3 regions of the Castellaniella denitrificans genome follow, and region 1 is predicted to be linked to each of the others. Evidence: predicted binding sites of a transcription regulator. Region 1 holds the regulator's gene; each other region holds the start of a gene.

Region 1 (9,518 bases):
ATGGATTCGGGTTGCCTGTGCTAGGCGCTGCAGATTGAAGGACGCATGCCCGGCCCGGCGAAAGACCGGTTCCGGGCAAGCTTGCTGTTCCACCGGGCGGCTTGCAAGCCGCCCCCCGGACTCGCCACACGGCGCGGCCCCTGGAGGCCGTTCCGTGTCCTGGCTCATCCGGCGGAGGCTCAGTCGCGCTTCACTTCCTTGAAGTCGGCATCGACGACATCGTCTTCCGCCGGCTTGGCGCCATCGGCCGCGGCCGCGCCCTCGGCCGCCTGCTTGGCCTGCATGTCGGCGTACATCTTCTCGCCGAGCTTCTGCGAGGCGGTGGACAGGGCCTCGACCTTGGCGTCGATGGCGGCCTTGTCATCGCCCTTGATGGCTTCTTCCAGGTCCTTGATGGCCGACTCGATCGCTTCCTTTTCGGCGGCTTCGAGCTTGTCGCCGTATTCCGTCAGGGACTTGCGCGTGGCGTGGACCAGGCCGTCGGCCTGGTTGCGCGCCTGCGCCAGTTCCGCGATGCGGTGGTCTTCCTCGGCATTGGCCTCGGCGTCCTTCACCATGCGTTCGATCTCGTCCTCGGTCAGGCCGGAGCTGGCCTTGATCGTGATCTTGTTTTCCTTGCCGGTGCCCTTGTCCTTGGCCGACACGTGCAGGATGCCGTTGGCGTCGATGTCGAAAGTGACCTCGATCTGCGGCAGGCCGCGCGGGGCCGGCGGGATGCCTTCCAGGTTGAACTCGCCCAGGGCCTTGTTGCCCGCGGCGACCTCGCGCTCGCCCTGGTAGACCTTGATGGTCACCGCCGGCTGGTTGTCGTCCGCCGTGGAGAACACCTGCGAGAAGCGCGTCGGGATGGTGGTGTTCTTCTTGATCATCTTGGTCATGACGCCGCCCAGGGTCTCGATCCCCAGCGACAGCGGCGTCACGTCCAGCAGCAGCACGTCCTTGCGGTCGCCCGACAGCACGGAGCCCTGGATGGCGGCGCCGGCGGCGACGGCCTCGTCGGGGTTCACGTCCTTGCGCGGTTCGCGGCCGAAGAATTCCTTGACCTTTTCCTGCACCTTGGGCATGCGGGTCATGCCGCCGACCAGGATCACGTCGTCGATGTCGGAGACCTTGACGCCGGCGTCCTTGATCGCCACGCGGCAGGGCTCGATCGTGCGTTCGATCAGTTCCTCGACCAGCGCTTCCAGCTTGGAGCGGGTGATCTTCAGGTTCAGGTGCTTGGGACCGGAGGCATCGGCCGTGATGTAAGGCAGGTTGATCTCGGTCTGCTGCGTGGAGGACAGCTCGATCTTGGCCTTTTCGGCGGCTTCCTTCAGGCGCTGCAGGGCGAGCACGTCCTTGGAGAGATCAACGCCGGATTCCTTCTTGAACTCGGCGATGATGTACTCGATGATGCGCTGGTCGAAGTCCTCGCCGCCCAGGAAGGTGTCGCCGTTGGTCGACAGCACCTCAAACTGCTTTTCGCCGTCCACGTCCGCGATTTCGATGATGGACACGTCGAAGGTCCCGCCGCCCAGGTCATAGACGACGATCTTGCGGTCGCCGCGCTCGGACTTGTCCAGGCCGAAGGCCAGGGCCGCCGCAGTGGGCTCGTTGATGATGCGCTTGACTTCCAGGCCGGCGATGCGGCCGGCGTCCTTGGTCGCCTGGCGCTGACTGTCGTTGAAGTAGGCCGGCACCGTGATCACGGCCTCGGTGACTTCCTCGCCCAGGTAATCCTCGGCGGTCTTCTTCATCTTGCGCAGGATGTCGGCGGACACTTGCGGGGGGGCGAGCTTCTTGTCCTGGGCTTCGACCCAGGCGTCGCCGTTGTCGGCCTTGATGATCCTGTAGGGCATCAGGTCGATGTCCTTCTGCACGGCCTTTTCCTCGAACTTGCGGCCGATCAGGCGCTTGACCGCGAAGATGGTGTTCTTCGGATTGGTGACGGCCTGGCGCTTGGCCGGGGCGCCCACCAGGATTTCGCCGTCCTGCATGTAGGCGACGATGGAAGGCGTGGTGCGCGCGCCTTCGGAATTCTCGATGATCTTCACCTTGGAGCCGTCCAGCACTGCGACGCAGCTGTTGGTCGTACCCAGGTCGATGCCGATGATCTTGCTCATGTTGGATCCTGTCGATGTTTGAATGAGTGGACGGGCCTCGCGCCCGCCGATGAGTCGAATATGGGGCCGCCGGACCCGGTTTCAAGGTCCGGGCGGGCGCTTCAGGCCGGGCCGGCCGACACCATGACCAGCGCCGGACGCAGCACGCGGTCGGCGATCAGGTAGCCCTTCTGCAGCGTCTGGGCGACGGCGCCCTGGGGATGTTCGGAGGGCACGTTGGAAATCGCCTGGTGGCGGTGCGGGTCGAAGGGGTCGCCGGGCACCGGGGCGATCTCGCTCATCTGGTTGCGCTCGAAGGCGCTGTTCAGCTGCCGCAGGGTGGCCTCGACACCCAGGCGCCAGTCCTCGGCGGTCTGGTTTTCCTGGGCCAGCGCGGCCTCCAGGCTGTCGCGCACGGGAATCAGGCTCTCGGCGAAGGCTTCCGTGCCGAACTTGCGGGCCTTGGCCACGTCTTCCTGGGCGCGGCGGCGGACGTTCTCGACCTCCGCATGGGCGCGCAGCAACTGGTCGTGATATTCGGCGACCTGCTTCTGGGCCTCGTCGAGCAGCGCGGCGAGGTCTTCGCCCGGCTGGGCGGCGGCGGGTTCGGCGCCATCGGCCGCGCCCTGGCTGGCGGGTTGATTTTCGGCGCTCGGCGCGGCTTGCGGATCCAAGTCTTCCTGGGGTGCCGACATGGTGAAATCTCCAATGCTGAAATAGGTGAACAAGTTGGTAAATGGGGATGGCGGGGGCGTTCTTCAAGGCCCCAGGCGGCGGACCGGGAAGGCCGGATCCCGGCCCCGGACGGCGGGCCGCCCGGGTGGATGAGTCCGTCCGGCGGCTACGTCCAGCCGGCCAGGTTGTCGGCGATCAGTCCGGCGAAATCCCGCGCCCAGTCCGGGTCGGCGTTCAGGCAGGGAATATAGCGGAACGCCCGCCCGCCCGCCGCCAGGAAGGCCTCGCGGCAGCCCATGTCGATTTCTTCCAGCGTCTCCAGGCAGTCGGCCAGGAAGCCGGGGCACATCAGGTCCACCGTGCCAACGCCTTCCCTGCCCCAGGCCTCCAGCGTGGGCTGGGTGTAGGGCTGCAGCCAGGGCGCCGCCCCGAAGCGGCTCTGGAAGGTCACGTGCAGGCGCGCGCCGTCGGCGCCCAGGCGGTCGCGCAGGGCTCGCGCGGTCTGCTGGCAATCGCGGAAATAGGGATCGCCCTGGCGCACCGACCGCTGGGGCAGGCCGTGGAAGCTGAGGAGCAGCCGGTCGGGCTTGCCCGACCGTTCCCAATGCGCGCGCACCGCGCGGTGCAGCGCCTCTATATAGGCGTCGGACGTATGGAAGCGGTCCAGGAAGCGCAGCGTGGGCTGGTGACGCAGCCGCGCCAGGCGCGCGGCCACCGCGTCCACGGCCGTGGCCGTGGTGCTGGCGGCGTATTGGGGGTACATCGGCACCGCCAGGATGCGGCCGCAGCCGGCCGCGCGCAGTGCATCCAGGGCGCCGTCCAGGGCCGGACGGCCGTAGCGCATGCCCAGCTCGACCCGGACGTCCAGGCCGCGGCCGCGCAGGGACGCCGCCACGGCGTCGGCCAGGTCCTGGCTGTGCACCAGCAGGGGCGAGCCCCGATCGAGCCAGATCTGGGCGTATTTCGGGGCGATGGCGGCCGGCCGCCGCGTCAGCACGAACAGGCGCAGGATGAGCTGCCACAGCGCGGCGGGCAGTTCCACCACGCGTGGGTCGGACAGGAACTCGCCCAGGTAGCGGCGGACCGCCGCCGGGGTCGGCGCATCGGGCGTGCCCAGGTTGATCAGCAGGACGCCCAGCGGCCCGCGGCCGGGCCCGGGCGCGTCCGGGTCGAGCGCCCGGGGATCGGGCGCTTCGGGGAGGAAACGGCTCATGGTCGGGACACAGGAAAAGGCGGCATCAGGACGCCGCCTGGCCGAGGACGTTGGAGAGCATGCGTGCGGTGATGTCGACGATGGGGATGACCCGGTCATAGGCCATGCGGCTGGGGCCGATGACGCCCAGCGTGCCGATCACCTGGCCGTCGACCCCGTAGGGGGCGGTGATGACCGACACGTCCTCCAGCGGCACCAGGCGGGAATCGCCGCCGATGTAGATCTGCACGCCCTGGGCGCGGCTGGAGACGTCCAGCAGGTGCAGCAGGTCGGTCTTCTGCTCGAACAGCTGGAACAGGCGGCGCAGCCGGTCCATGTCGGCCGTCATCTCGGACACGCCCAGCAGCTTGCCCTCGCCGGAGATGACCACGGCCTCGTCGTCCGTGTCCGGCGAATCCAGGCCGGCGTCCACGGCCTGCTGCATCAGGCGGGAGATGTCGGTGCGCAGCGAGGCGAGCTCGTCGGTCAGCGCCAGGCGGACCGCGTGGAAGGACTTGCCGGAGAAATGCCGGTTGAAGAAATTGGAGGCTTCCAGCAGCTCGGCTTCCGAGTATTCGCGCGGGACGAACAGGATGCGGTTCTGCACGTCGCCGTTGGGCGTGACGATGATCAGCAGCACGCGCCGGTCCGACAGGCGGATGAATTCGATGTGGCGGAACACCTGGGTGCGCTTGGGCGTGAGCACCACGCCCGCGAATTGCGACAGGTTCGACAACAGCGAGGCCGCCGCGGTCACGGCGCGGCCGGGTTCGGCCGCCGGCAGGCAATCCTCGATCCGCAGGTCGGGGCTGAGTTCGTAGGGACGCGCGGTCAGCAGGCTGTCGACGAACATGCGGTAGCCGCGCGGCGTGGGCACGCGGCCCGCCGAGGTGTGCGGGCTGTGGATCAGGCCCAGGTCTTCCAGGTCGGCCATGACGTTGCGGATCGTGGCCGGAGAGAGATCAAAGACCTTTGACAGCGTGCGCGACCCCACGGGCTGGCCGTCCGCGATATAGCGTTCGACCAGCGCCTTCAGCAACGTCTTGGCTCGATCATCCATGTCCATTTCATCCAGCATGCGGGATGGAAACGGCCCGCCCGCATCGGCAGCCGCGCCCTCCTCCCCTATAATCGGATACGCCTATTATTCCATTAATTCCGGGAGACCCCCCGCCCATGCACTTCAAGACCGTCGCCCTGATCGGCCGCCACCAGGACAGCGGCATGGACGCGCCCCTGCGCCGATTGGGCCAGGTCCTGTCCGCGGCGGGATGCGACGTCCTGATCGAGGCCGACACGGGCCGCAACACCGGCGTCGCCGATTTCCCTCTGGCCTCCTACGAGGACATCGGCGCGCGCGCCGACCTGGCCATCATCATGGGCGGCGACGGCACCATGCTGGCGGCCGCTCGCCAGTTGGCCACGTCCGGCGTGGCCATGATCGGCATCAACCACGGCCGCCTGGGCTTCATCACCGACATCCCCCTGGGCAGCGCCGACGAGGCCATCACCCGCGTCCTGAACGGCGCCTTCGTCCAGGACGAACGCATCCTCCTCGAAGGCCGCGTCATGCGCGGCGAAGAAACGATCTTCTCCGGCATGGCCCTGAACGACGTGATCATCAACCGCGCCGGCCGCGGCGGCATGATCGAACTGCGCGTCGAATGCAACGGCGCCTTTATGCACAGCCAGCGCGCCGACGGCCTGATCATCGCCACGCCCACGGGATCGACGGCCTACGCCCTGTCGGCCGGCGGGCCGATCCTGCACCCCCAGGTCGACGCCCTGGTGCTGGTGCCCGTCGCGCCGCAGACCCTGTCTAACCGGCCCATCACCCTGCCCGACGACAGCGTGCTGAACATCACCATCAGCGCCCTGGGCCGGGTGGAATCGGGCGCCAGCGTGCACTTCGACATGCAGGCCCTGTCCAACTGCCAGGAAGGCGACCGCATCGACGTGCGCCGCAGCCCCCACCGCGTCCGTTTCCTGCACCCCCAGGGCTACAGCTATTTCGCCACCCTGCGCAGCAAGCTGAACTGGAACCGCATGCTGCACCCCTGGGACGAACCCGACCAATAGGGCCGACGGCCCCAGCCACCATACTAGCCATGCTGCGCGCGCTGCACATCCGCGACTTCGTCATCGTCGACCAGGCCGACATCGCCTTCGACGCCGGCTTCACCGTGTTCTCCGGCGAGACCGGGGCCGGCAAGTCGATCCTGATCGACGCCCTGGCGCTGGCCCTGGGCGGCCGGGGCGACGCCGCGCTGATCCGCCAGGACGCCCCGCGCGCCGACATCAGCGCCGTCTTCGACGCGCCCGAGGCCGCCGCCGGCTGGCTGGCCGAGCAGGCGCTGGAAGGCCCGGAACTGATCCTGCGCCGCGTCATCGACCCCCAGGGCCGCAGCAAGGCCTGGATCAACGGCGTACCGGCCACCCTGGGCCAGTTGCGCGACCTGGGCGCCCTGCTGGTGGACATCCACGGCCAGCACGCCCACCAGAGCCTGCTGCAGCCCGCCAGCCAGCGCGAACTGCTGGATACCCAGGGGGGCCACGCCGACCAGGCGCGCGCCCTGCAGCAGGCCTGGGCCGACTGGCGCCAAGCGCAGGCCGCGCTGGACGCCGCCCGCAGCGACGCGGCCGGCCAGGCGGCCCGGCTGGAACAACTGGCCGCGGACGTGGCCTGGCTGGACGAACTGGCGCCCGAGCCCGGCGAATGGCCGGACCTGTGCGCCCGCCAATCCCGCCTCGCGCACGCGCAGGCCCTGCTGGCCGGCGCCGGCCAGGCCGTCGAGGCGCTGGACGGCGAATCCGGCTCGGCGGCCCAGGCCCTGCACGCCGCGATCCAGTCCCTGCAGTCCCTGGTGCGCCACGATCCCTCTCTGGAAGAACACTGCCAGGCGCTGGAATCGGCCCGCATCCTGTGCGCGGAAACCGTGTCCGGCCTGAACGCCTATGCCGATCGGCTGGAGCCCGACCCGGACGCCCTGGCACAGGCCGACGCCCGCATGGGCCGCATGTTCGAAGCGGCCCGCCGCTTCCACGTCGAGCCCGACGCCCTGGCCGAGCACCACGAAACGCTGCGCGCCCGGCTGCGCCAGGCCGAGGCCGGCCAGGACCTGAAGGCGCTGGAACAGGCCTGCCGCCAGGCCGAATCGCATTACATGGAACTGGCCCGCGTCCTGAGCGCCGCGCGGCGCGCCACGGCCGTCCAGCTCGCGGCGCAGGTCACGGCCGCCATGCAGACCCTGTCCATGGACGGCGGCGTCTTCGACATCGCCCTGGCGGACTGCAAGCCTTCCGCGCATGGACTGGAAACCGTGGAATTCCTGGTGGCCGGCCATGCCGGCGTCCCGCCCCGGCCGCTGTCGCGCGTGGCCTCCGGCGGTGAACTGGCGCGCATTTCCCTGGCCCTGTCGGTGATCGCCAGCCAGGCGGCCCGGGTGCCGACCCTGATCTTCGACGAGGTGGACGCCGGCATCGGCGGCGCCGTGGCCGAGGTCGTCGGCCGCCTGCTGCGCGAACTGGGCGCGCGCCACCAGGTCCTGTGCGTCACCCACCTGCCCCAGGTCGCGGCCTGCGCCGCCCGGCATTTCCGGGTCAGCAAGGCCACCCGCGCCGGCCGCACGCTGTCGGCCATCCGGCCGCTGGACGAGGAATCCCGCACGGAGGAAATCGCCCGCATGCTGGGCGGGCTGAAGATGACCGACGCCACGCGCACGCACGCCCGCGAGATGCTGGCGTCCGGGCAGACTGGCTAAGGGGCCGGCCGGCGCGCCGCCCCGACGGCCGGCGCGCGGCGGATCAGGTCCGTTTGGCGGCCGAGCACTTCGGGCAGATGCCGTAGAGCATCATGTTGTGGCTTTCCAGGGTGAAGCCATTGTCCTTGGCCACCCGGTGCTGGCGCTTTTCGATTTCCGCGTCGGAAAATTCCACCACCCGGCCGCAGTTGGTGCAGATCAGGTGATCGTGATGATCGCCGTCGTTCAGCTCGAACACCGCCTTGCCGCCGTCGAACTGGCTGCGCAGCAGGATGCCCGCCTGCTCGAACTGGGTCAGCACGCGATACACGGTGGCCAGGCCGATGTCCACGTCTTCGGCGATCAGGGCGCGATAGACGTCTTCGGCGCTGTGGTGACGGGTTTCCGCCTTGCGGAATACATCGAGGATCTTCAGGCGCGGAAAAGTCGCCTTCAGGCCCATGGTCTTGAGTTCGATCTGGTCGTTCATGATTGAAGTATCCCGGGGAATGCGGCGAAAGGCAAGCGGGCCGGAACCCCCCGCATTCAGCCGCGCGCATGCGCAAATCCGAATTCCCTTTATGATAGCGGTTTTAGCGGCCGCGGACTGCGCGGCCATCGAATCCACCACGAGGGGCTTTCGTGCACATCCGATCCAGCGCTCATTCCCACAGGCTGACCTTATGCCTGGCCGCCAGCGTCATGGCGCTGGGCCTCGCGGGCTGCGGCTCGACCAATTGGGGCTTCCCCTACCGGGCCACCATCCAGCAAGGCAACTGGATCACCGCCGAGCAGGTCGCCAAGCTCGAAACCGGCATGACCCGCGACCAGGTGCGCTTCATCCTGGGCACGCCCACGCTGCAGGACATCTTCCACGCCGAGCGCTGGGACTACCCCTACTACAACCAGCCCGGCTACGGCCAGGACGAACTGCGCAAGTTCACCGTCTGGTTCGAGAACGACCGGCTGACGCGCTGGACGGGCGACGAGCAGCCCGACCGCCAGCCCTTCCAGAAGGCCGACAGCGGCAAGGAAGCCATCCAGTCGGTCGACGCCGAACGCGCCGCGCAACGGTCGGCTTCCCCCGGCCTGGGCTCGTCCGCCTCCCCCAGCGGCCAGAACGTCGTGCCGCAGGCCACCATCGAGACCGCCCCCATCGGCACGTCCAGCCAGGAAGAGCGGAAATAATGCGCATCGCCATCGCGGGCGCCTCGGGCCGCATGGGGCGCATGCTGATCCAGGCCGTCCTGGAATCCCAGGACCTGACCCTGGCCGTCGCGCTGGACCGCCCCGGCAACGAGGCCATCGGCCAGGACGCCGGCGCGCCCCTGGGCATCGACACGGGCGTGCGCATCACCGACAGCCTGGATGCCCTGGCCGGCGCCGATTGCCTGATCGACTTCACCCGTCCCGAAGGCACCCTGGCCCACCTGGACGCCTGCGTCGCGCACCACGTCAAATGCGTCATCGGCACCACCGGCTTCGACGCCGAGGGCAAGCAGGCCATCCGCGCCGCCGCCCAGAAGACCGCCATCGTCTTCGCCCCCAACATGAGCGTGGGCGTCAACGCGACGCTCAAGCTGCTGGACATGGCCGCCCGGCTGCTGAACAGCGGCTACGACGTCGAAGTCTTCGAGGCCCATCACCGCAACAAGGTCGACGCGCCCTCCGGCACCGCCCTGGCCATGGGCGAGGCCGTGGCGCGCGCCTGGGGCAAGCCGCTCGACGAGATCGCCGACTGGGCGCGCCACGGCGACACCGGCCCGCGCGAAACCGGCCACATCGGCTTTTCCGTGCTGCGCGGCGGCGACATCGTCGGCGACCACACCG
Region 2 (9,518 bases), 780 kb from region 1:
AGGTCAGCGACACCGTCTTCGCGCCCAACGGCCAGGCCTTCCGCGAGGCCGTGCTGGTGCAGTATCCGCGCCAGGGCGCCTGGACCATCGGTTTCCTGACCGGAACTCCCTGCACCGAGATCGCCACGCTGCTGGACGGCGATTTCGTCAGCGTCTACGTGCCCACGACGCCCAACCCGACGTCGGGTTTCTTCCTGATGATGCCGCGCGCCGATGTCCAGGTGCTCGACATGTCGGTGGAGACGGCACTGAAATACGTCGTGTCCATGGGGGTGGTGGCGCCGCCCGGCCTGCCGCCCCAGACACAGATGGATCTGCCGGCCGTGGAATCCCCCGGCGGGCAGTCCCATTGAAACTCGAACAATTCCTCTGACGGAGCCATTCTTGAACCGCACTTGCTACACCGGCGAGGTGTCCAAAGCCCACCTCGACCAGACCGTGACCCTGTTCGGCTGGGTGCATCGCCGCCGCGACCATGGCGGCGTGATCTTCATCGACCTGCGCGACCGCGCGGGCCTGGCCCAGGTGGTGGTGGACCCGGACAACAAGGCCGCGTTCGAGACCGCCGAGCGGATCCGCAACGAATACTGCCTGCGGATCACCGGCCTGGTGCGCCTGCGCCCCGCCGGGACCACCAACCCTGACCTGCTCTCGGGCGAGATCGAGATCCTCTGCCGCGAGATCGAGATCCTCAACGCCTCGGTCACGCCGCCGTTCCAGCTGGACGACGACAACCTGTCCGAGACCACGCGCCTGACGCACCGGGTGCTGGACCTGCGCCGCCCGCAGATGCAGCGCAACCTGATGCTGCGCTACCGCGTGTCCATGGTGGCGCGCAACTACCTGGACGCCCTGGGCTTCGTCGACATCGAAACTCCGATGCTGACCCGCAGCACGCCGGAAGGCGCGCGCGACTACCTGGTGCCCTCGCGCGTGAACCCGGGCGAGTTCTTCGCGCTGCCCCAGTCGCCGCAGCTGTTCAAGCAGATGCTGATGGTGTCCGGCTTCGACCGCTACTACCAGATCACCAAGTGCTTCCGCGACGAGGACCTGCGCGCCGACCGCCAGCCCGAATTCACCCAGATCGATTGCGAGACCTCGTTCCTGGACGAAGTCCAGATCCGCGAGATCTTCGAGGGCATGGTGCGCGAGATCTACCGCCAGGTGCTGGACGTGGCGCTGCCCGATCCCTTCCCCGTCATGAGCTGGGAAGAGGCCATGCGCCGCTTCGGCTCCGACAAGCCCGACCTGCGCGTGAAACTGGAATTCACCGACGTGGCCGACCTGATGCGCGACGTGGACTTCAAGGTCTTCTCCGGCCCGGCCAATGATCCGGCCAGCCGCGTGGTGGCCCTGCGTGTGCCCGGCGGCGCCAGCATGCCGCGCAGCGAGATCGACGCCTACACCCAGTTCGTCGGCATCTACGGCGCGCGCGGCCTGGCCTACATCAAGGTCAACGACGCCGCCTCGATCCCCGAAGGCCTGCAGTCGCCCATCGTCAAGAACATCCATGCCGACGCGCTGCGCGCCCTGATCGAGCGCACCGGCGCGCGGAACGGCGACCTGATCTTCTTCGGCGCCGACCGCGCCAAGATCGTCGCCGACGCCATCGGCGCCCTGCGCGTGAAGATCGGCCAGAGCGAGTTCGGCCGCGCCAACGGGCTGTTCGAGCCGGGCTGGAAGCCGCTGTGGGTGGTGGACTTCCCCATGTTCGAGTACGACGAGGGCGAGGGCCGCTACACCGCCGCGCACCATCCCTTCACCTGCCCCAAGCCGGGCCACGAGGACCTGCTGGAAACCGATCCGGGCAAGGCCCTGGCGCGCGCCTACGACATGGTCATGAACGGCTGGGAAGTCGGCGGCGGATCCGAGCGCATCCACCGCGCCGACGTCCAGCGCAAGGTCTTCAAGGCCCTCAAGATCGACGAGGAAGAGGCCCGCCTGAAATTCGGCTTCCTGCTCGACGCCCTGCAGTACGGCGCGCCGCCGCACGGCGGCCTGGCCTTCGGCCTGGACCGCCTGGTGACGCTGATGGCGGGCGCGGAATCCATCCGCGACGTGATCGCCTTCCCCAAGACGCAGCGCGCCCAGTGCCTGCTGACGCAGGCCCCGTCGGCCGTGGACGAGAAGCAGCTGCGCGAGCTGCACATCCGCCTGCGCCAGACGGAAGCCAAATAGGAACCGGCCATGCCCGTCCTGCGGGTCGTCAGCTACAACATCCACAAGGGCCGTTCGGCCACGGGTGGGCGGGAATCGCTGGCCGACCTGCGGCTGGGGCTGTACGGCCTGCGGCCGGACCTGCTGTTCCTGCAGGAAGTCCAGGGCCGCAACCAGGTGCATGGCAGCCTGGACGCGCAGCACGAGTCCCTGGCGGCGGCCCTGCACATGCAGGCCGCCTACGGCTGCAACGCCGTGCGCCAGGCGACCGACCACGGCAACGCGCTGCTGTCGCGCTATCCCATCCTGTACTACGAGAACCAGGACGTCTCCGACCACCGGCTGGAGCAGCGCGGCCTGCTGCACGGCGTGGTGCGGGTCGGCGACGTGCCGGTGCATTGCCTGGTGGTGCACCTGGGCCTGCTGGCGGGCGGGCGGTCGCGCCAGGTGCAGGCGCTGGCCGACCGCATCCAGCGCCTGGTGCCCGCCCACGAGCCGCTGCTGATCGCCGGCGACTTCAACGACTGGACCAACCGCCTGGCGCCGCTGTTCGTCGAGCAACTGGGCCTGGTCGAGGTCTTCGCCGCCGCCCCGCAGGGGTCGGACGAGATCTACCGGCTGCGGCGCACCGTGTCGCGCCTGCGCGAACGCCTGGCCTGGCTGCCGGGCCAGGCGCTGCGCCAGGCGCCGGAGCTGTCCATGAACGGCCATGCGCGCCTGACGCCGCCGCCCCGGACCTTCCCGTCCGTGTTTCCCTGGCTGCGGCTGGACCGCATCTACCAGCGCGGCTTCGCCGTGCGCCGCGCGCGGGTGCTGCACGGCTCGCCCTGGAAGAAGCTGTCGGACCACGCCCCCCTGGTGGCGGACCTGGAACTGCCCTGAGACGGACGGGAACTTTCCCGCCGGGCGGCAGCCTAACACTTATTGCCTTGAAATTAGCACTCTTCCCCATGGAGTGCTAACATCATCCCATCCAATACGAGGACCTTGTCACCATGACCTCCTCTTCGTCCGCCCTGTCGCTCGCGCCGTCCCAGCTGTCGCTGGCGATCGCCAATCCCGGCGCGCTCGGCACCATCGATGCCTACATCAGCGCCGTGAACCGGCTGCCGATGCTCACCGCCGACCAGGAAGCCGACCTGGGCCGCCGCCTGCGCGACGACAACGACCTGGACGCCGCGCGCGACCTGGTCCTGTCGCACCTGCGGCTGGTGGTTTCCATCGCCCGCCAGTACCTGGGCTACGGCCTGGCGCACGCGGACCTGATCCAGGAAGGCAACATCGGCCTGATGAAGGCCGTGCGCCGCTTCGACCCCGACCGCGGGGTGCGCCTGGTGTCCTTCGCCGTGCACTGGATCCGCGCCGAGATCCACGAATACGTGGTGCGCAACTGGCGCCTGGTCAAGATCGCCACCACCAAGGCGCAGCGCAAGCTGTTCTTCAACCTGCGCCGCATGCGGCCCGACGGCCACAGCCTGGGCCCGGACCAGGTCGCCGACATCGCTCGCGAGCTGGACGTGCGTCCGGAAGACGTCGCCGAAATGGAAGTCCGTCTGTCGGGCGGCGACTTCGCCCTGGACGCCCCGGGCGACGACGAGGACCGCTACGCGCCTTCCGACTGGCTGGCCGACGAGGCCCAGGAACCCGCCCAGGTGCTGGCGCGCCGCGGCATGGACGCGCTGCAGGGCGAGGGCCTGGAACACGCCCTGTCGTCCCTGGACGCGCGCTCCCAGCACATCGTGCGCGCCCGCTGGCTGGCCGACGACGGCGGCGCCACGCTGCACGAACTGGCCGCCGAATACGGCATCTCGGCCGAACGGGTCCGCCAGATCGAGGCCGCCGCCCTGAAAAAGCTGCGGATCGCCCTGAGCGAGCGGCAGGCGGACTTCCAGGCCGCCTGAGCCCGTGCGCGGCCGTCGTCGCCTCCGTGGCGCGGCGGCGACAGGCCTCGGCCGTCCGGGCGGCGCCGCGAGCCATCCCGGCGTCAGGTCACACTCTTTTGCATTTTTCCTCCCGGCGAGCGTGAACTTTCTGCGCCCCGGCCGGACCAACCCTCCATGAGCGCGCGCCGGCCTCGCCGGCTCACCGTTCTGTCGTCCGCTTCTGCTTCTCCTCTTCCCCTCCCTATCGAAGCGGATGTTCACGGGATGCCGCCTGGCATCCCTTTTTTTTTGCCGCATCTGCTGGAAAGCCGGTCCCCCGGGCCTGTAACATATCACCCGGATGATCTGAACGCGTTTCCTCGTCATGAAAATCGGCCTTTTGGTGTTCGGCCTGGCTGGCTTGCTGGCCCTGGTGTCCTTCATGCCACCGTTGGCGGGGCGTCTGCGCCTGCCTTATTCCGTCCTGCTGGCCATCGTCGGCTTCGTCCTGGGCGTCGTCATCCACGTGCACGGCTGGGCGCCGGGCGTCGTGGCCGACTTCCTGGATACGCTGCAGCACTTCGAGATCTCCTCCGAAACCTTCCTGTTCGTCTTCCTGCCCGTGTTGCTGTTCGAGACGGCGCTGGCGACGAACCTGCGGCGGTTGCTCGACGACATCAGCCCGATCCTGGTGATGGCCATCGTGGCCGTCGTGGTCTGCACCGTGGCGGTCGGCTTTTCGCTGGCGGCGATCTCCACCTACGGGCTGGTGGTCTGCCTGATGCTGGGCGCCATCGTGGCCACCACCGATCCGGTGGCGGTCGTGGGCATCTTCCGCGAAGTCGGCGCGCCGCGCCGCCTCACGAACCTGGTCGAGGGCGAGTCCCTGTTCAACGACGCGGCCTCGATCGCCCTGTACTCGGTGCTGCTCAGCGTCCTGTTCGGCGGCACCACGCCCGCCGTGGCGGACATCTTCAGCGGCTTCCTGGTCAGCTTCCTGGGCGGCGGCCTGGCCGGCCTAGTCATGGGGCGGTCGGCCATCGAACTGTTCCGCTGGCTGCGGGGCTGGCCCACGGCCGAGGTCACGCTGACCGTGGCGCTGGCCTACCTGACCTTCTTCATCGCCGAGCACTACCTGGGGGTGTCGGGGGTGGTGGCCACCGTGATCGCCGGCCTGGTGGTGGGCTCCAGCGGCCGCACGCGCATGTCGCCCACGACCTTCGAGCAGCTCGAAGGCGCCTGGGCGCAATTCGGTTTCTGGGCCAATTCCCTGATCTTCCTTTTCGCCGCCATGCTGATTCCGCGCATGATGGCGGAAATCACCTGGATGGAAGTCCTGCTGATCCTGGTCGTGTTCATCGTCACGCTGTGCGCGCGCGCGGTGATCGTCTACGGCCTGCTGCCCCTGCTGGGGCGGCTGCGGCTCAGCACCGAGGTGAGTCCGTCCTACCGGGCCGTGATGCTGCTGGGCGGCCTGCGCGGCGCCGTGTCCCTGGCCCTGGCCCTGGCCGTCACGGAACAGCCGGCGGTGCCCCACGAGGCGCGGCAGTTCATCGCGGTGGCCACGACCGGCTTCGTGCTCATGACCCTGTTCATCAACGGCCTGACCCTGCGGCCGCTGATCCACCGGCTGGGGCTGAACCAGCTCTCGCCGGTGGACCGGACCCTGCGCGACCAGGCCCAGGTGGTCGAACTCGAGGCCCTGCGCCTGAAGATCGACGACATCGCCCACAACGAGCACATCGGCAGCGAGGTGCTGGAGCGCCTGCACGCGGTGTTCGACGCCAGCCAGGCCGGCGTGGACGCCGGGCAGGTGCATCAACTGTCCCTGGACCAGAAGGTCGCCGTCGGCATGGGCATGCTGGCGGGCCGCGAGGAAGAGATGTTCTTCGAGACCCTCAAGGCCCAGGTCGTGGACTGGCGCACGGCCGAGTCCCTGCTGGCGCGCGCCGAACGGCTGGGGGACGCGGTGCGCTCGGGCGGCCTGCGCGGCTTCGAGGCCGCGATCGACGGCGACCTGCGCTATTCGCGCGCGCTGAAGCTGGCGCTGCGCCTGCATCACCTGACCGGCTGGGAGAACTGGCTGGTGCGCGAACTGGCCCAGCGGTTCACCAACCTGATGTGCAAGTGGTCCGTGGCGCGGCGCCTGATCCAGTTCGCCAAGACCGACGTGCAGCCGCTGCTGGGGCCGGAGGTCACCGAAATCATCGTGGCCGCGCACCAGCGCCGCCTGACGCTGCTGGAAGGCGCGCTGCAGGCCCTGGCGCTGCAATATCCCAATTACGCCCAGCACCTCCAGGAAGCCTATCTCGCGCGCATGGCGCGCGCCATGGAGCGCATCCGCTACCGCGACATGCTGGCGCACAACCTCATCAGCGGGGAAACCTATTCCGACCTGATCCAGCAGGCGGACATGCGCTGGGGGGCGCTGGAGGATAGCGGCGTGCTGGACATCACCATGAGCGCGGCGGCGCTGGTGCAGCGGGTGTCGATGTTCGAAGGCATGGACGAGCGCACCATGGCGGCCATCCGCCGAGTGCTCAAGCCCCGCCTGGTCATGCCGGGCCAGTCGATCCCCACCCGGTTCGGGCGCAGCCGCGCCATGTATTTCGTGGCCTCGGGCGCGGTGGTCCTGGACCTGCCGGACGGCACCACGGCCGAACTGGGCAGCGGCCAGATCTTCGGGGAAATGGCGCTGGCCATGGATCACGATTTCCAGGCGCGGGCGCGGTCGCTGGGGTACAGCCGCCTGCTGATGCTCCAGGAGCGCGATTTCAAGCGCCTGCAGCAGCAATACCCGATGCTGCGCGAGAAGATCGACCTGATCGTGCGCCAGCGCCTGCGGGCGGTGGAAGTCTGGCAGCAGTTCGAGTCCGGCGAGCGCCAGCACGAGCCCCTGCCGGATTTCAAGCGGATCGCGGCGGCCGAAGCGCCGGCCGATGCGGAGGAGGCCCTGGCCTCGGGCGAGGCCGGCACCGCGGAACTGGAACCGGATGCGGCGAGCCCGGCCGGCGCGCCGCCCACGGCGGCCTGACCTTACAGCAGCAGCTTGATGTCGTGGGCCACGTCCTCGGGCGTCAGGGACGGCCCGAGCAGGGCGCGGGCCTCGCCCTCGCGGTCCATCAGGTAGAAGGCCGACGAGTGGTTCATGGCGTAGTGCTCGGGTGTCGGCCCGGGTTCCTTGGCGTAGAAGGCCTTGAAGGAGCGCGCGGTCTTGTCCAGTTGTTCGGGGGTGCCCGTCAGGCCGATGAAGGACGGGTCGAAGGCCTGCACGTAGGCGCCCAGGATGTCAGGCGTGTCGCGCGCGGGGTCGACCGAGACCATGATGACGCGCACGTCGCGGGCCTGGTCGCCCAGCAGCTGCATGGTCTGGGCGGCCTGCGCCATGGCGGTGGGGCAGACGTCGGGGCATTGCGTATAGCCGAAGAACACCAGCAGGACCTTGCCCCGGAAGTCCGCCAGCGTGCGCCGCTGGCCCGTGGTGTCGGTCATGTCCAGATCGCGCCCCAGGTGGGATCCGGTGATGTCGTTGCCCTCGAAGGGCAGGGGCTCGGCTTTCGAGGTGCAGCCCGGCAGGGCCAGGGCGAGGGGCAGGGAGGAGAGCGCGGCGGCCAGAAGCCGGCGGCGCGGGATTGAGAACGGCATGATCCATCATCCAGGTCGGTGAATCGGCCCGGGCGGCGCCGAGGCGCGTGCCCGGGTCGGGGTTCCGCCGGGTCGGGCCGGGAGGACTCGTTCAGAGGTTCCCCAGAACCAGGCCGACCCAGTGATCCAGCAGCAGCGCGGCGAACAGCAGCGCCAGGTACAGGATCGAATAATGGAACAGTTTACGCGCCCTGGCGTCCGAGTAGCTTCGATATAGCGCAAGGGATTGCCACACGAAGCGGCCGCTGAGCAGGCAGGCGGCAGCCAGGTAGGCGGGGCCGCTCATGCGCACCACGTAGGGCATCACGGACGCCGCGAACAGCGCGATGCTGTAGAGCAGGATGTGCAGCTGGGTGAAGTTCTGCCCGTGCGTGACCGGCAGCATGGGCAGGCCGGACTTCTCGTAGTCGTGGTGGCGGTACAGGGCCAGCGCCCAGAAATGGGGCGGCGTCCAGATGAAGATGATCAGCACCAGCAGCCATGCCTCGGCCGGCACGGCGTTGGCCATGGCGGCCCAGCCCAGTGCCGGCGGCATCGCGCCCGACAGGCCGCCGATGACGATGTTCTGCGGCGTGAGGGGCTTGAGGATGGCGGTGTAGATCAGGGCGTAGCCGACGAAGCTCGCGAAGGTCAGCCACATGGTCAGGGCGTTGACCTGGGTGTACAGGATCCACATGCCGGCTCCGCCCAGGATGCCCGCCATCAGCAGGACCTGGTGGCTGCCGATCTGGCCGGAGGCCGTGCCGCGCCGCGCCGTGCGCAGCATGCGCGCGTCGGTCTCGCGTTCGACCAGGCAGTTGATGGAAAAGGCGGCCGCCGACAGCAGCCAGATGCCCGCCGTGGCGGACAGGGCCAGCCAGGGGTCGGGCAGGCCGGGCGTGGCCAGGAACATGCCGATCACGGCGCAGAACACGGCCAGCTGCGTGACCCGCGGCTTGGTCAGGGCCAGGTACTGGCGCAGCAGGGAAGGGGAACGGCGGGGGGCGGCGGCGGTGGTGGTCATGTTTGCATTCTAGGCGCTTCGGGGCGCGCCGCGGCTAATGGGTTTCCCTGCCCGGGCGGGCGGGTTTTCCGGCCCGGGACAGGCGCCACAGCAGCGTGACGCCCACCAGGACCAGGCCCGCGGCCCCGCCGTTGTGCATCACGGCGATCGGCAGCGGCCATTGGAAGAAGATCGTGGTCAGCCCCGTCAGCAGCTGCAGGGCCAGCAGGGCCAGCAGCAGGCGCGCCGGGCCGGCCAGGCCGGGCGTGCGGCGCCAGCGCCAGGCCAGCGCGCCCAGCAGGGCGATGACGAGGAAGGCGAAGTTGCGGTGGGTCCAGTGGATGGCGGTGAGCGCGTCCTGGGAGATGAGCTCGCCGGACGAGAGCTGCCCCAGCCCGCGCAGCAGGGCGTAGCCCTCGCGGAAGTCCATGGGCGGCAGCCAGGCGCCGTGGCAGGTGGGGAAATCCATGCAGGCCAGGGCCGCGTAGTTGGTGCTGACCCAGCCGCCCAGCGCCACTTGCAGGAACAGCACGGCCAGCCCCAGGATCATCCAGGCGCGGCCGGCGCCCGGATCGGCGGGAACGGGGTCGTGGGACTTCTCCCGGGCGGCGAGCCAGGTCATCAGGGCCAGCAGGCTCATGCCCAGCACCAGGTGCGTGGTCACCACCAGCGGCATCAGCCGGTGGGTGACGGTCCAGGCGCCGAAGGCGCCCTGGACGCACACCATCGCCAGCACGCCGAAGGCCAGCGCCGGGCTGCGCCCCGGCAGGTGGCGCAGGCGCCAGGCGCACGCGGCGATGGCGATGATCATCATGCCCAGGATGGCGCCCGCGTAGCGGTGGATCATCTCGATCCAGGCCTTGAAGGCGCTG
Region 3 (9,518 bases), on a different contig from region 1:
GACATGCGGGCGGAGGTCGGCTATTTCGACACTCAGGATGGCGACCGCTATCACGTGTGCGGGAGCACCACGGCGTGGAACTGGCAGATGGGCTGCCAGCTCCAGTGGCTGGACGGCCGCGACGGCCTGCAGATGATCTACAACGTGCGCCGGGATTCGGCGGGCGGGCCGTATCCCGGCTTCGGGGCCGCCATCCACGACGTCGGGTCCGGCCGCACCCGCTACCTGGACAGCCCGATCTACGTGGCCGCGCCGGACAGCCGCTACGCCCTGACCGTGGACTACAGCCGCCTGTACGTGACGCACGAGACCATCGGCTACTGCGAGCCGGGCGGCAAGCGGCGGGATCTGCCGCTCCATCCCGCGGACGACGGCATCCGCCGCGTCGACCTGGACACGGGCGAAACCCGCCTGCTGGTGAGCTACGCCGACCTGCGCGATTTCCACCATCGGCCTTCGATGGACAAGGCGCTGCACTGGGTCAGCCACATCGAGATCAACCCCTCGTCCTCCCGCATCCTGTTCCTGCACCGCTGGACCGAGCGCGTCGAGGACGAGACCTGTTTCCTGCACCGGCTGATCACCATGGATCCGGACGGCGGGAACCTGCGCCTGCTGGAATGCTCCGACCATCCGCTGCCGCAACTGGCGGCGGATTTCGATCCCGACGCGGTCGGGACCTACGACTACGAGAAGTCGGAATACCAGATCTCCCATCCCTTGTGGCGCGACGACCGCCACATCATCGTCTGGGGGCCCCACGACGGCAGCATCCACTACCACCTGTACGAGGATGCCGACGGGGGGCGCGTCGAAGTGATCGGGGACGGCATCCTGACCGAGAACGGCCACATGACGTTCTCGCCCGTGAATTCGCGCTGGCTGCTGACGGACACCTATCCGGACCCCCGGACCAACGAGCGCATCCTGATGCTATACGACTGCGACCGGCGGGTTCGCCACGACCTGGGCAGCTTCTATACGGACCCGGGCCTGCGCAAGGAGAACCGCTGCGACCTGCATCCGCGCTGGAGCCGGGACGGCCTGCGGATCTGCATCGATTCGGTGCACGAACACGAACGCCAGATGTATCTCATCGACGTCGGCGCGCTGGTCCGCGCCGATTGAACCAGGCCCCGGCGGACCGGCCGAGCCGGCGATCCGGGGACAACACCAGGAGACAGACATGAAAGACAGTCATTTCCCGCTTCATCGGCGCATCCGCGAGACCGCGGCATGGGCGCTGCTCGCCTGCGCGCTCCCGGCGCTCGCCGCCGCCGCGGAACCGACGGACACCCTCTCCAAGATCAAGGCCGACGGCACCGTGGTCGTGGGCTTCCGGGAAGCGTCGATCCCGTTTTCCTACTACAACGACGCGAAGGAGCCGATCGGCTATTCGATCGACTTCACCAACCGCGTGCTCGACCGGATCCGCCAGGACCTGGGCATGCCGGACCTGAAGGTCCGCTGGCTGCCGATCACTTCCCAGAACCGGATTTCCCTGCTGCAGAACGGGACCATCGACTTCGAGTGCACGACCACGACCCACAACGCCTCCCGCGAGCAGCAGGTCGATTTCTCGAACAGCCTCTTCATCATCGGCACCCGGCTGCTCGCGAAGCAGGATTCCGGCATCCGCGACTTCGACGACCTGAAAGGCCAGAACGTGGTCGTCGGCGCGGGCACGACGTCCGAGATCATCCTGCGCCGGCTCAACGCGGAGCGGAAGATGGGCATGCGGATCATCAGCGCCAAGGACCACTCGGAATCGTTCCTGACCCTGTCGACCGGGCGCGCCAAGGCCATGATGATGGACGACGCGCTGCTGGCGGGTGAACGCGCCAAGACGCGCAATCCCCGGGACTACGTCATCGTCGGCACGCCGCAGTCCTACGAGGCCTACGGCTGCATGGTCCGCAAGGGCGACACCGGGATGAAGGCGCTGGTCGACGATGTCGTCGCGCGGACCGAGACGTCCGGCGAAGGGGAGGCCATCTACCGGAAATGGTTCATGAGCCCGATCCCGCCCAAGCAGCTCAATCTCGACTTCCCCATGTCGGACGCCATGCGGCATCTGTTCGCCCATCCGAACGACAAGATCGACCCCGAAGCCAAATGAGCTATCACTGGAACTGGGGCGTCCTGCTCCAGCCGGTCGCCACCGGCGAGGGGGACACCTATCTGGGGTGGATTCTCCATGGGTTCGCCACGACGGCCGCGCTGACGCTGTGCGCCTGGGTCCTGGCGCTGGCGGTGGGCACCCTGTTCGGGGTGCTGCGCACCCTGCCCGGCCGGGGGCCGCGCGCGCTGGGCGTCGCCTATGTCTCGATCTTCCGCAACATTCCCCTGATCGTGCAGTTCTTCATCTGGTACTTCGTCGTGCCGGAAATGCTGCCGGTGTCCCTGGGCGACGCCATCAAGGGGGCCGATCCGACGGTCCAGTTCTTCGTCACGTCCGTGCTGGCGCTGGGAACCTATACCGGATCCCGCATCTGCGAACAGCTGCGCGCCGGCATCCAGGCCATGTCCGCGGGCCAGGCCCAGGCGGGCCTGTCCATGGGCTTCTCGCTGGCCCAGACCTACCGCCACATCATCCTGCCCCAGGTCTTCCGCCGGATCATGCCGCCGCTGACCTCGGAATTCCTGATCATTTCCAAGAATTCCGCGGTGGCCTCCACGATCGGCCTGCTGGAACTGAGCGGCCAGGCGCGGCAACTGGTGGACTACACGGCGCAACCCTATGAATCCTTCATCCTGGTCACGCTGGCCTACGTCGTCCTGAACTTCATGATCCTGCGGATCATGGGCTGGGTCCGCCGCTGGACCGCTCGTCCCGGCCTGATGGGCGAATAGGAGACGACGCCATGCTGCACTTCGATTTCTCTTCCTTGCTCGATGCCTGGCCCATCCTGGCCGCCGGCGCCTGGATCACCCTGAAAGTGACGCTGGTGGCCATCGCCTGCGGCATCGCCCTGGGCACGGTCCTGGCGGTCTGCGCCGTGTCCCGTTCGCGGGTCCTGCAAAGCGGCGCCCAGGCCTACATCACCCTGTTCCGCTCCATCCCCCTGGTGATGCTGCTGCTGTGGTTCTTCCTGGTGGTCCCCCAGGTCCTCAAGGCCGTCTTCGACCTGTCGCCGAGCGTGGACATCCGGCTGGTGTCGGCCATGGTGGCCTATTCCATGCTGGAAGCCGCGTTCTTCGCGGAAATCATTCGCGCGGGCATCCTGGGGCTGTCGGCCGGGCAGTTCCAGGCGGCGCGTTCGCTGGGCATGACCACGCCGCAGGCCTTCCGCTACATCATTCTGCCGCAGGCCTTCCGCGCCATGCTGCCCATCATGCTGACCCAGTGCATCGTCATCTTCCAGGACACGTCGCTGGTCTACGTGATCGCGCTGGGTGATTTCTTCAGCAACGCGGTACGGATCGGCGAGCGCGACGGCAACGTCGTCCAGATGCTGCTGTTCGCCGGCTTCGTCTACTGGGTGGTCTGCGCGGCCCTGAGCGCCCTGGTGAAGCTGCTCCAACAACGGCTGCGCCGGGCCTGACCGCGCGCCCTCCATGGAATTGAAAGCATGATCGAACTGAAAAACGTTTCCAAGTGGTACGGCAAGTTCCGCGCCCTCGCCGATTGCAGCGTCTCGGTGTCCGCGGGCGAGGTCGTCGTCTTCTGCGGGCCGTCGGGCTCGGGCAAGTCCACCCTGATCAAGCTGATCAACGGGCTGGAGGATTTTCAGGAAGGCGACATCCTCTACAAGGGGCAATCGATCCGCTCGGGCGCCATCAGGCTGCCTGATCTGCGCCGGCGCATCGGCATGGTGTTCCAGCATTTCGAGCTCTTCCCGCACCTGTCGGTACTGCGCAACCTCACCATCGCCCAGGAAAAGGTGCTCGGCCGGCCGCCGGCCGAGGCCGAAAAGAAGGCCCTGGCCCTGCTGGAACGCGTCGGCCTGTCGGCCCATGCGGGCAAGTATCCGTCGCAGCTTTCCGGCGGGCAGCAGCAGCGCGTGGCCATCGCCCGGTCGCTGTGCATGGACCCGGAAGTCATGCTGTTCGACGAGCCGACCTCGGCGCTCGATCCCGAAATGATCAATGAGGTGCTGGCCGTCATGGTCGAGCTGGCCCAGGAAGGGATGACCATGCTGTGCGTCACCCACGAGATGGGTTTCGCGCGCAAGGTGGCCGACAAGATCGTGTTCATGGATGCGGGCGCGATCGTGGAGACCGACGCGGCCGAGGATTTTTTCCGGTCGCCCAAGTCCGAACGGGCGCGGGACTTCCTGGCGAAGATTCTGCACTGACCCTTCCGGGCCGTCGCCTCGGTGCCGGCGGCTGTCATCCCGCGAAAAAAATCCCCGCCGCGAACCGCGACGGGGATTTTCATTAGCCGGGGCCCGGCCGGCGCCGAGGCGCCGGACCGGGAAGAGCAGGGGCTTAGAAGCCGCCCATGCCGCCCATGCCACCCATTCCGCCCATGTCGGGCATCGCGGCGGCGGGCTTGTCTTCGACGATCTCGGCCACGGCGGCTTCGGTGGTCAGCAGCAGGCTGGCGACCGAGGCGGCGTTCTGCAGCGCGGTGCGGGTGACCTTGGTCGGGTCGATCACGCCCTGCTCGACCAGGTCGCCGTATTCGCCGGTGGCGGCGTTGTAGCCGTAGTTGCCTTCGCCCTTTTCAACCGCGTTGACGATCACGCTGGCTTCGTCGCCGGCGTTGGAGACGATGGTGCGCAGCGGAGCCTCGATGGCGCGCAGGACCAGCTTGATGCCGGCGGCCTGGTCGGGGTTGTCGCCCTTGACCTTGGCCACGGCGGCCTTGGCGCGGATCAGCGCGACGCCGCCGCCCGGGACGATGCCTTCCTCGACAGCCGCGCGCGTGGCGTGCAGGGCGTCTTCGACACGGGCCTTCTTTTCCTTCATTTCGACTTCGGTGGCCGCGCCCACGCGGATCACCGCCACGCCGCCGGCCAGCTTGGCCACGCGTTCCTGCAGCTTTTCACGGTCGTAGTCCGAGGTGGCTTCCTCGATCTGCGCGCGGATCTGCTTGACGCGGGCTTCGATGTTCTTGGCGTCGCCGGCGCCGTCGATGATGGTGGTGTTTTCCTTGGCCACTTCGATGCGCTTGGCCTGGCCCAGCTCGGCCAGGGTCGCCTTTTCCAGCGACAGGCCGGTTTCCTCGGAGATCACCGTGCCGCCCGTCAGGATGGCGATGTCTTCCAGCATGGCCTTGCGGCGGTCGCCGAAGCCCGGGGCCTTGACGGCGGTGGTCTTCAGGATGCCGCGGATGTTGTTCACGACCAGGGTGGCCAGGGCTTCGCCCTCGACGTCCTCGGCCACGATCAGCAGCGGACGGCTGGACTTGGCGACTTGTTCCAGCACCGGCAGCAGGTCGCGGATGTTGCTGATCTTCTTGTCGAAGATCAGGACGAACGGGTCGTCCAGCACGGCGACTTGCTTATCGGGGTTGTTGATGAAGTAGGGCGACAGGTAGCCGCGGTCGAACTGCATGCCTTCGACGACGTCGAGTTCGTTTTCCAGGGACTTGCCGTCTTCGACGGTGATGACGCCTTCCTTGCCGACCTTGTCCATCGCGTTGGCGATGATTTCACCGACGGAGGTGTCGCTGTTGGCCGAGATCGAGCCGACCTGGGCGATGGCCTTGCTGGTGGTGCAGGGCTTGGACAGCTTGTGCAGCTCGTCCACGGCGGCGACCACGGCCTTGTCGATGCCGCGCTTCAGGTCCATGGGGCTGATGCCGGCGGCCACGTACTTCAGGCCTTCCTCGACGATGGCCTGGGCCAGCACGGTGGCGGTGGTGGTGCCGTCGCCGGCGTTGTCGGAGGTCTTGGAGGCGACTTCCTTGACCAGTTGGGCGCCGATGTTCTCGAACTTGTCCTTCAGTTCGATTTCCTTGGCGACGGAGACGCCGTCCTTGGTGACGGTGGGGGCGCCGAAGGAGCGGTCCAGCACCACGTTGCGGCCCTTGGGGCCCATGGTGGTCTTGACGGCGTTGGCGAGGATGTTGACGCCGCGGACGATGCGGGTACGGGCATCGTCACCGAAATAAACTTGCTTTGCAGCCATGTTGAAATTCCTTGGGATTGAACGGTGAGGTGGCTTACTGGATCACGGCGAGGATTTCTTCCTCGCGGATGACGAGCACTTCCTCGCCATCGACCTTGACGGACTGGCCGGCGTACTTGCCGAACAGGACCTTGTCGCCGACCTTGACGTCGACAGCGATGACTTTGCCGTCCTCGGTCTTCTTGCCGGGGCCGACGGCCAGGACTTCGCCCTGATCGGGCTTTTCAGCCGCGCTGTCAGGGATGACGATACCCGAGGCGGTGGTGCGCTCGTTGTCCAGACGCTTGACGATCACGCGATCGTGCAAAGGACGCAGTGCCATGGAGGAACTCCTGTACATAGAAATTGAAGGGTGCGGGGGCTGGTTGTGGTTGTTAGCACTCAACCCCGTCGAGTGCTAATTATAAGGACGATTCCCGGGGTTTCAAGGGGCAATATGTATCGGCGCGAACCGGATGCCGCCCGCGGACCGGAAGCTGTCGAACGCCACTGAGTTTTGAACTTCCGCCGTTCAGTTCTGAACTCCGAAAAATGGCTAGATCTAGCGTTGTTGCGTGTTTCAGGGCAAAAATGGGGTTGAGGTGGGATTCAGAAACGGGGCGTTTCTATTGTTTTTGCTGCCTGGAATGTATAGGCAGTGCCTCGTTGGCCCATGACAATCCTAATGGTCTACTTGGCGTTAACTCAGCTTATATGGAGGGCGTGGCATGAAGATGACAACCAAGGTGCTGACTGCACATGTGCCGCTCCAGCTTGCCGACAAGGTGGACAAGATGGCGGCGCGACTCGGACGTTCACGCGGCTGGGTCATCCAGCAGGCCCTGGCCGCTTGGATGGCTCAGGAAGAAGAACGGGATCGGCTCACCTACGAGGCGTTGGCCGATGTGGATGCAGGTCGGAGCATCGAACATCAGGCGGTGAAGTCCTGGGCGGACAGTCTGGGCACGGCTCAAGAGCTCCCGGTGCCCCGTTGATGGCACTCAAGTCTCTCCTGTGCTTATGGTCTATGGACTGGTCGTGCGTGAAGAAAATACAGTACAAAAACCGCATGAGTTATTCTAATTCATCGTTATAAATCAACGACTTATGATATGGAAAACCCCAATGGGCGGTTAATCTCCTGAAGCTCAGAATTTCCTTCTGACTGTCTTTGGAGGAAGGGATTCTGTGTTACGAGTCTTTGGGAACGATCTGGCGGCATTGCGACGATCCAAGGGCCTCTCCGTAGGCCAGCTAGCGACTCGACTAGGCTGCCATCCGTCTTACATTACCCATGTCGAGAAGGGGAGGCGTTTGCCCCCTGCGTCTGCGAGGCTACGGCAACTGGTCGCCGCTTTGGGGGCCTCTGACGAGGAGGCTGCACGACTGCAGCAGGCGGCCATTTGGACATTCGTTATGAGCCGGGTAGAGAGCCTCGGCTATTCCCGTCCCGAAAGGCTGCTGAGCGCTGCCACACAAGCCTACCTTCATCGGGAAATCTAAATGCAGTTGCGTTTGAAGTTTGATCTGTGCCCGGCTGCCCTCAATGTGACACGGTTAGTCACTGTGCTGGCCCAGGAGAGCAACTGAATAAAAAAAAGCCCCTGCCGGGGCTTTGAGCATTTTTATAGGAGCATTACCGATGTAAGCATCTAGAAAGCACAAACGCCAATCAATCGTTTAGATCAACTGGCGCAGGGCGAATTGCAGTACTACCGGTGTGGAAACCATAGTCTGTCCTCTTCGCTCTCGCCTGTCAAGCCCCCTTTTTGCCACGATTTTTGGCAACAGGGCAATGTCAGCTTATGAGGAAGAGGTCGTTTCATGAAATCCGCTCGTCCCGTTGTAACCCGTGCACCACATAGGCGCGTGGGCTATATCCCTTGCCCGTGGCTACAGGACCATCCTGTTGCGTATGAAAGCCTGCTGGAATGCAGGTTTGTATATATAGCGCTGCTATACCCCTCCCTTCGCGAAATTTTTCACCAGCCGTTCCACGTTGAATTGGGCGAGTTGGGCAAATACACCCCCGACTACCTCCTCCGATGTGCTTCGCATGATGACATCGTGGTTGAGGTCAAGCCTCGAAAGTTCGTTAGCAAACATGCAGACAAGCTGCAGGCAGCAAAGGTTGCTATCGAGGGGCGCGGTTTGCGTTTCCTTGTGTGTACCGAACATGAAATCGCCGCAAATGGTCGTGATGAACGGGCGAGCGTCATCCTTCGCCATGCCCGATCACACCTGTCACGCGATCTTGTCGAAAGTTTGTTGGTTCGACTGCGCGGACTGTCATTTCCCATGTCCGTCAGTGCACTGGCCGAGTGCTTAGGCACTACGCGAGATCGGATCCATTACCTCATCGGTCGGCGTGAGCTGCATCTTGCGCCCAGCTTGAGTGACACGCGTGTTTTTAACAGTACGGATAAGAAAGGAGATCACGATGGGGACTTTTCGGCTAGAGCGTGGTTTGGTGGTGCGGATTGGTGATCGGCAATTCGCATTTCACCGTCAGATTGGCGACAAGAAGATTCAGTTCGAAGATGTGATGACGGGTGAGCTGCGTGCAATGCGTGTTGGCGAGTTTCTGGATAGGGTCAATCGAGGACAGTACGCTGTATCGCATCAATCGGCAGACGGTGTGGTGACTGCATTAGCCGTTCCCCATGATAAGGCGGGACGCGTCGTTCTGGGCCTGAAGCTGACGGTCACACAAAACGAACAATGGCAGCGGCGCTACCTGTATGTGAAGAGCATGTACAAACGTGGGGTCACCCGTGGACAGCGGGTGCGTATTGAGGCAGCAATACAGGCGATAGCGCAAAAACTGGGCGATAGTAAGCCGCCGTCCACATCCACAGTGATGGGCTGGATGCGCACCTTCGAGGAGAAAAACCGGGAGACCAGTGCGCTCGTGCCAGGTAATGCGATGCGGGTAAGCAGTCCCCGGCTGCCGTTGGAGTGGCTTGATCATATCCAGAGGGTGCTGAGCCGTTATTACTTCATTCGCAATGGTGAGTCGGTGGCCGCAGTCACTCGGCGTCTGGCAATTCAGATTGCACACGGCAAGCTGCCCAAAAACCTGGGCTCAAGGCCTGTAGCGATTAGTGAAACAACGGTCCGGCGAGTGGTGGCTCAGACAGACCCTTACCATCGGGACCGGGTTCGTTATGGTCCGGCCTATGCGGCTGCAAAGTGGCGTCATGCGATTGGCGGAATTTATGCCATTCGTCCAATGCAGCGTGTGGAAATGGACCATACGGTTCTGGATATTTACGTCATCGACGATACGCGTGGCATTCCACTTGGTAGACCGACGTTGACGGTTCTTGTGGATAGCTACTCGGGCTACATCTTGGCGTTATACGTGAGCTTTGAAGGCTGCAGCATTGGGCGTATTGGGCTTGCCCTATCACTCCGGACAGGTTGTTTAACCTAACAAGCCGCCGCCTCGAACTGCATGG

What was found. Region 1 encodes HrcA, which represses chaperone genes, less so after heat shock. Its sites were predicted from a motif close to TTAGCACTCNNNNNNNNNGAGTGCTAA; they were not measured.
Region 2: the regulator HrcA is predicted to act here: its motif matches at 3,093-3,119, upstream of rpoH (RNA polymerase sigma factor RpoH).
Region 3: the regulator HrcA is predicted to act here: its motif matches at 6,453-6,479, upstream of ACFO27_RS13445 (co-chaperone GroES).

Annotation. Positions count from the first base shown of each region.
Region 1 is NZ_JBHSEZ010000001.1:171,107-180,624, forward strand. Features, by position in the region: gene dnaJ (molecular chaperone DnaJ) at 1-2, opposite strand, end outside; gene dnaK (molecular chaperone DnaK) at 180-2,102, opposite strand; gene grpE (nucleotide exchange factor GrpE) at 2,204-2,776, opposite strand; gene hemH (ferrochelatase) at 2,923-3,969, opposite strand; gene hrcA (heat-inducible transcriptional repressor HrcA) at 3,995-5,008, opposite strand; gene ACFO27_RS00880 (NAD kinase) at 5,125-6,027, shown strand; gene recN (DNA repair protein RecN) at 6,057-7,709, shown strand; gene fur (ferric iron uptake transcriptional regulator) at 7,753-8,178, opposite strand; gene ACFO27_RS00895 (outer membrane protein assembly factor BamE) at 8,391-8,876, shown strand; gene dapB (4-hydroxy-tetrahydrodipicolinate reductase) at 8,876-9,518, shown strand, end outside.
Region 2 is NZ_JBHSEZ010000001.1:952,448-961,965, reverse strand. Features, by position in the region: gene ACFO27_RS04545 (DUF502 domain-containing protein) at 1-353, shown strand, start outside; gene aspS (aspartate--tRNA ligase) at 385-2,178, shown strand; gene ACFO27_RS04535 (endonuclease/exonuclease/phosphatase family protein) at 2,188-3,039, shown strand; gene rpoH (RNA polymerase sigma factor RpoH) at 3,153-4,058, shown strand; gene ACFO27_RS04525 (cation:proton antiporter) at 4,405-7,053, shown strand; gene ACFO27_RS04520 (SCO family protein) at 7,056-7,667, opposite strand; gene cyoE (heme o synthase) at 7,756-8,667, opposite strand; gene ACFO27_RS04510 (COX15/CtaA family protein) at 8,702-9,518, opposite strand, start outside.
Region 3 is NZ_JBHSEZ010000028.1:281,600-291,117, forward strand. Features, by position in the region: gene ACFO27_RS13415 (hypothetical protein) at 1-1,128, shown strand, start outside; gene ACFO27_RS13420 (glutamate/aspartate ABC transporter substrate-binding protein) at 1,187-2,119, shown strand; gene ACFO27_RS13425 (amino acid ABC transporter permease) at 2,116-2,853, shown strand; gene ACFO27_RS13430 (ABC transporter permease subunit) at 2,865-3,545, shown strand; gene ACFO27_RS13435 (amino acid ABC transporter ATP-binding protein) at 3,573-4,298, shown strand; gene groL (chaperonin GroEL) at 4,432-6,078, opposite strand; gene ACFO27_RS13445 (co-chaperone GroES) at 6,113-6,400, opposite strand; gene ACFO27_RS13450 (CopG family ribbon-helix-helix protein) at 6,786-7,052, shown strand; gene ACFO27_RS13455 (helix-turn-helix domain-containing protein) at 7,246-7,560, shown strand; gene ACFO27_RS13460 (Tn7 transposase TnsA N-terminal domain-containing protein) at 7,882-8,544, shown strand; gene ACFO27_RS13465 (hypothetical protein) at 8,453-9,493, shown strand.